DNA from 2 places in the Micromonospora sp. NBC_01392 genome. Region 2 is predicted to be linked to the other one. Evidence: riboswitches for the same ligand, from Rfam matches in the RefSeq annotation. Region 2 holds a riboswitch; the other holds the start of a gene.
What was found. A riboswitch is a leader RNA that binds a small molecule or an ion and turns the genes downstream of it on or off. The one in region 2 is predicted to bind S-adenosylmethionine.

Region 1: linked by a shared signal. The riboswitch ahead of OG767_RS19000 (ABC transporter substrate-binding protein) and the one ahead of thrC (threonine synthase) in region 2 are both predicted to bind S-adenosylmethionine.

The regions. Positions count from the first base shown of each region.
Region 1 covers NZ_CP109549.1:4,346,173-4,349,374, reverse strand. The annotation lists gene OG767_RS19005 (amino acid ABC transporter permease) at 1-699, opposite strand, end outside; gene OG767_RS19000 (ABC transporter substrate-binding protein) at 738-1,592, opposite strand; SAM riboswitch class IV at 1,836-1,946, opposite strand; gene OG767_RS18995 (PadR family transcriptional regulator) at 2,065-2,628, shown strand; gene OG767_RS18990 (acyl-CoA dehydrogenase family protein) at 2,625-3,202, shown strand, end outside.
Region 2 covers NZ_CP109549.1:6,785,641-6,788,842, reverse strand. The annotation lists gene OG767_RS29800 (hypothetical protein) at 1-65, opposite strand, end outside; gene OG767_RS29795 (hypothetical protein) at 161-286, shown strand; gene OG767_RS29790 (DUF4232 domain-containing protein) at 299-940, opposite strand; SAM riboswitch class I at 1,152-1,285, shown strand; gene thrC (threonine synthase) at 1,298-2,587, shown strand; gene OG767_RS29780 (GNAT family N-acetyltransferase) at 2,962-3,202, shown strand, end outside.

The DNA.
Region 1 (3,202 bases), 2.4 Mb from region 2:
GCCCTGGCGCAGCCGCCGGTCCAGCCAGTTGACCGCGTGCGTCAGCGGCACGGTCAGCAGCAGGTAGCACAGGCCGGCCAGCAGCAGCGCGGACTGGTTGCCGGTGTTCGCCGCGTAGTCCTGGCCGATCCGGAACAGCTCCCGCTGGCTGGCCAGCAGGCCGAGGAAGTAGACCAGGCTGGAGTCCTTGATCAATGCGATGAGCTGGTTGACCCAGGCGGGCAGCACCCGGCGTACGCCCTGCGGGATGATCACCAGCCGCATCGACTCGGCCCAGGAGAAGCCGAGCGCCCGGGCGCCCTCCAACTGGGCGGCCTCCACGCTCAGGATGCCGGCCCGGAAGATCTCGCCGAGGTAGGCGGCGGCGATCAGTGACAGCGCCAGCACGCCCAGCGGGTAGGGGTTCGGGCCCCAGACCGCCATGCCCAGCGGCGCCAGGCCGACGCCGATGAGCAGGATGGTGGCCGCGGCCGGCAGGCCGCGGAACACGTCGGTGTAGACCCGGGCCGGCCACCGCAACCAGCGGGTACGCGAGATGCCGGCGACCGCCAGCAGCATGCCCAGCACCGAGCCGAGCAGGGCGGCGGAGGCGGCCAGGATCAGCGTGTTCGGCAGCCCGACGGTCAGCATCTCGGGCAGCGCCTCGCGCATCGACCCCCAGTCGAAGAACGTCTCCCAGAGGGTGCTCAGTGGATCCATGTCCGCTCCGTCCGTCCCGCTCGTGCCCGGTTACCGGCTCAGGAGGCCGCCGACGGCGACGGCACGGCTACCGATCCGCTGCCGGGGGTGAAGCCGGCCGGGATCGGCCGCCCCGGGTAGTACCGCTCCTGGAGGCGGCTCCAGGTGCCGTCGGCGATCACCTGGTCGAGGCCCTTGTCCAGCGCCTCGCGCAGCCTGTCGTTGCCCTTCGCCACCGCGTACGCGGTCGGCGCGGGGCTGAGCTGCTTCGCCGCGACCTTGATCTTGCCGGTGCTGTCGGCCGCGGACTTGTCGCCGATCTCGGCGGGCGCGATCCAGGCGTCGGCGGTGCCGGCCTTGAGCTGGTTGACCGCGCCGTTGTAGTCGGGCACCCGCACCGGGTTGAGCTTCTCCTTCGTGGCGTAGTCGTCCTGCACGGTGCCCTGGACCACCACCACGCGCTTGCCGGCGAGCTGGTCGAAGCCGGTGATCGCGGAGCCGGCCGGCACGTCCAGGCCGAAGTAGCCGAAGTCGTAGCCGTTGCCGAAGTCGACGGTCTTCTTCCGGGCCTCGGTGACCGTGATCGAGGAGCTGCCCACGTCGAACTTGCGGTTGTTGACCTGGGCGAGCAGCGCGGAGAAGTCGGTGCCGACGAACTCCACCTTCAGGCCGACCTTTTCGGCGACGGCCCGCAGCAGGTCGTTGTCGAAGCCGGTGAACTCGCCGTCCTTGAGGAAGACGTTCGGCGGGGCGTCGGTGAGCGTGCCGGCCCGGATCACACCGGGTTGCCGTAGGCCGTACGGGTTGTCGGCCGCGTCGTCGGCTGCCCCGCCGCAGGCGGTCAGCGCGGTGGCGGCGAGCACGGCGGCGGCGCCGAGCGCGGCGACGCGGGTCAGGGCGGTACGGATACGCACGATGTCTCTCCAGAGTGGACGGACACGCGGGACGCGTGCCGGTGCCGGCGCAGCCGGGCACGGCGGAGCCGGAAGGGTGGATCGGGGAAGGGTGGAGCGGTCGCTCAGCGCGCGTCGCGACAGCGGTCGCTGCACACCCGCATCAGGTCGACGTGGCGGCGCGTGACCAGCATGAGGCGGGTCGGAACGAGGGGCGGTGCGAACATCGGGTCTCCCTGGCCGGTTGGTGCTGACCTGGGTGCCAGGCCACGCTTGCGCCGACTGCCGTCGGCGCCTGGTCCTCACCCGGAGCACCCCACCGTGGCGGAGGGTTGCCGGCCAGCGAGCCGGGGCTTGACGCTGGCGCTCATGACCTGCCGAAAGGCTAGCAGCACCGGTGCGCCGGTCGTCCAGCCGTTATGACCACCCTCACGGCCGTGCCTTACCGGGCAGGGTCTTGCTATGCAACAAAGTGCATAGCAAGATGGCCGGCATGTCGCTGGAGCACGCCATCCTCGTCTCGCTGCTGGAGCAACCCGCCTCCGGCTACGAGCTGGCCCGTCGCTTCGACCGCTCGATCGGCCGCTTCTGGACCGCCACCCACCAGCAGATCTACCGGGTCCTCAAGCAACTCGCCGAGGACGACCGGATCATCGGTGAGGAGATCGGTCAGGAGAGCCTGCCGGACAAGAAGCTCTGGTCGGTCACCCCGACCGGCCGGGCCGCGCTTGTCGGCTGGCTGCACGCCCCGGTGCGCCCGGAGGCGGTCCGGCACGAACTGGCCGTCAAGATCCGGGGCGCCGCGTTCGACGACGCGGCCGGGCGCGCGCTCCTGGTCGCCGAGGTCGAGCGCTACCGCGCCGACCACGAGACCGTCCTCGCCGGCTACCTGGCCGGCGAGCGCCGCGACTTCGGCTCCGCCGCACCCGACGCCCGGGCGGCGTTGCAGCACGTGGTGCTGCGCGGCGGCATCGCGTACGAGCGGATGGTGCTGGCCTGGCTGGACGACGTCCTGGCCACCCTCCGCGACCTCGACCCGGAAAGGCCCCCCGCGTGAGCGACCCGCTGCTGTTCCACCCGCACCACTACGACCCCGCCGACCTCGACGAGACCTCGCGGCGGCTGCTGCGCGCCACCATCGACTGGTTCGAGACCCGGGGCAAGCGCGCCCTGGTCGACAGCTACCACGCCCGCGAGTGGTACGCCGACTTCCTCGACTTCGCCGCCCGGGAACGCCTCTTCGCCACGTTCCTCACCCCGTCCGCCGACGGCGGCGACGACGCCGACAAGCGCTGGGACACCGCCCGCAACGCCGCGCTCAGCGAGATCCTCGGCTTCTACGGGCTCGGCTACTGGTACACCTGGCAGGTCACCGTGCTCGGCCTCGGGCCGGTGTGGCAGAGCGGCAACGCCGCCGCCCGGGCCCGCGCCGCCGAGCTGCTCGACCAGGGGCACGTGATGGCGTTCGGCCTCTCCGAGCGTCCGCACGGCGCCGACATCTACGCCACCGACATGCTGCTCACCCCCGACGGCGCAGGTGGTTTCCGGGCCACCGGCGGCAAGTACTACATCGGCAACGGCAACGTCGCCGGGCTGGTCTCGGTCTTCGGCCGGCGCGCCGACGTCGAGGG
Region 2 (3,202 bases):
ACCTGCTCGACCGCCCAGATCGCGCTCGCGACGGGCACCTCCGAACTCGTCTGCGCATCCGTCACACCACGTCTCCTTCGCCTGGCGGGGTGCCGGGACAGCGCGAATTCCGGTGGAGATCTGCGCCGCCCCGGCCGGGGGATCGACCAGTGCCTAGGAGTTGGCTGACCTGTATGAGGTGGGCAGTCAGTCGACCGTGCGGCAGGCCATCACGATCCTGATCGAGACCGGAGAGTTGTACGGCCACCAGGGCCTGGGTGTGTTCGTGCCGGACGCCGCCGAGTGACGGGCTGACCGGCTACAGCGGATTGTCCGGCGTCTCGACCGGGGAGGGCGGGGCGCTCGGCGTGACCGGTTCCGTGGTCGGGTCGGCGTCGCGGCGCTTCCAGGCGCTGACCCCGAGCCGGCCGGTGTTGCCGAGGTCGATCGTCCCGTCCATCGCCACCGCGTACGCCGGCCTGCCGGCCACCGGCGCGACGTCGAGCTGAGCGCCCTCGGTGGCCACCACGGTCGGATCGGTGACCGTGTTGCGCCAGAGCAGCGCGGCGCCGGCCCGTTCGCCGGGGAGCAGCACGAGCCCTGTGGGTGGGGCGTCGAAGCCGGAGGTGATCCCCGTCGCGCCCGGGATGATTGTGACCTTGATCGGGTCCCCGTCGGCGTCCCGCAGGCTGACCGCCGGGTAGCCGCGCAGCGCGTACGGCTGGGTTCCGCAGTTGACCAGGTCCAGGCCCATGGCCCGCAACCCCATCGCGGCGCTCACCCCGAGTTCGGTGATCCGGATGCCCTCCGGTGCGCAGGCCGCCGAGGGGGACGGCGCGACCTCGGCACCCGGCCGGCCCGCTGGCGTGGCCAGCGGATCAACCGGTGCCGGCGTCGCGGTGCAGCCCGCCAGCAGCGCAACCCCCGCGAGCCCCCCGATCCGGCCAACCACCCGTCGCATCCGCCGATCATCCCACCCCACCGCCCGCCCCGTGGCCCACCACCTCCCGGCGATCATGAAGTTGACCGCGGATGCCGTCCGATTTGTCGCCGCCAACTTCATGATCGACCGAGGTCAGGGGCGGGAGGCGGGGCCGGTGGGGCGGCCCACTGCGTGAGACCCGGGGTGGCGGGGCGGTGAGCGGCGCATAGAATCGACGGCACAACTGCATACCTCATCCAGAGGGGCTGAGGGATACGGCCCGACGACGCCCCGGCAACCACCCGCACGCTCGACGCCGAGCGCCCTGCGGGCAGGTGCCAATTCCGTCCCCGCCGCACCCGGCGATGCGGGGAAAGATGAGAGGAATTCCTCGACATGACGTCGACGCTCTCCGCCGTCCCCGGCATCGACACCTCCCGCAGCCCGGCCCGCGCCCTGGTCTGTCGCGCCTGTTCCGCGCGCTACCCGCTGGCCGCCCAGCACGCCTGCTACGAGTGTTTCGGCCCGCTGGAGGTCGACTACGACACCGCCGCCCTGGCCGCCGTCACCCGGGAGCAGATCGAGGCCGGCCCGAACAGCATCTGGCGCTACGCCGCCCTGCTCCCGGCCGGTCAGGACCCGGCCACCCGGGTCACCCTCGACCCGGGGCTGACCCCGCTGGTCGCCGCCGGTCACCTCGCCGCCGAGCTGGGCATCACCGCGCCGCTGTGGGTGAAGGACGACAGCGCCAACCCCACCCACTCGTTCAAGGACCGGGTGGTGTCGGTGGCGCTGACCGCCGCCCGGGCGCTCGGTTTCACCCGCTACGCCTGCGCGTCCACCGGCAACCTGGCCAACTCGGTCGCCGCGCACGCGGCCCGTGCCGGCGTGCCGTCGGTGGTCTTCATCCCCAGCGACCTCGAGCAGGGCAAGGTGGTCACCACCGCCGTCTACGGCGGTGACCTGGTCGCCATCGACGGCTCGTACGACGATGTGAACCGGCTCTGCGGCGAGCTGGTGGAGACCGACGAGTTCGAGGACACCGCGTTCGTCAACGTGAACGTGCGGCCCTTCTACGCCGAGGGCTCCAAGACGCTCGGCTACGAGGTGGCCGAGCAGCTCGGCTGGCGGATCCCGGCCCAGGTGGTGATCCCGATGGCCAGTGGCGAGCTGCTCACCAAGATCGACAAGGCGTTCACCGAGCTGGTGGAGATCGGCCTGGTCGAGGCGCCGGCCGGCGGCTGGAAGGTGTTCGGCGCGCAGTCCGCCGGCTGCAACCCGATCGCCACCGCGCTGCACGACGACCGCGACACCATCGTCCCGGTCAAGCCGACCGGCATCGCCAAGTCGCTCAACATCGGCGACCCGGCCGCCGGCCTCTACGCCCTGGAGGCGGTCCGCCGCACCGGCGGCTGGATGGAGTACGCCGACGACGACGAGATCCGCGCCGGGATCACGCTGCTGGCGCGGACCACCGGCGTGTTCGCCGAGACGGCGGGCGGCGTGACGGTGGCGGTGCTGCGCAAGCTGATCGAGTCGGGCCGGCTGGACCCGACCGCGGAGACGGTGATCTTCAACACCGGCGAGGGCCTCAAGACGCTTGACGCGGTGGCCGCCGCCTCCGGTCCCACGCACCGCATCAAGCCCAGCCTCCGCGCCGCCCGCGACGCCGGCCTCCTGGGCTGACCCCACCCCACCCCACCTCACCCTCACCCCCGCCCGCCCTCTCCCGCGATCTTGCGCTTGCGGCCCCCGTCGAGGCCGATAAGCCCCTTTTGCCGGGGCGGTAAGTGCAAGATCAGCGAGGTGGGGGCGGGAGGGGTGGGGCGCGGGGTGATGGGGGGACTGCGGGGAGTGTCGGAAAACTGTCAGTGCAGGACTTGACGGCAGGAACCGGACGGCGCAAGATGCTCGGTGCGGGAGGGCATTCGCCGGAGACTTTTCAAAGTTTTGCGACCCAACGCCGGAGGCGTTGTGCGAACGTCCCTCCCGACCAACGTAGGACAGGGCCAGCGGAAAACCGCTGGCCCTGTCGCTTTTTCCGGGGCAGGCTCGCCGTCATGGGCCTGACCGTCACCCCGCTGGACGCGGCCGACCTGCCGACGCTCGACGCGGCGTACCGGATCGCGGAAGCGGCCCGCGCCGTCGACGAGCCGGACCTGCCGCCGACCTGCCGGCGGCGGTTCGAGGCGCTGCTGCGGCACCCGATGCCCGGCATCGACGGGCGGTGGCTCGTCGCCCGCCTCGACGGCGAGCCGGTCGGCTGGCTCCGGCTCCACCTGCACACGCTGGAGAACACCG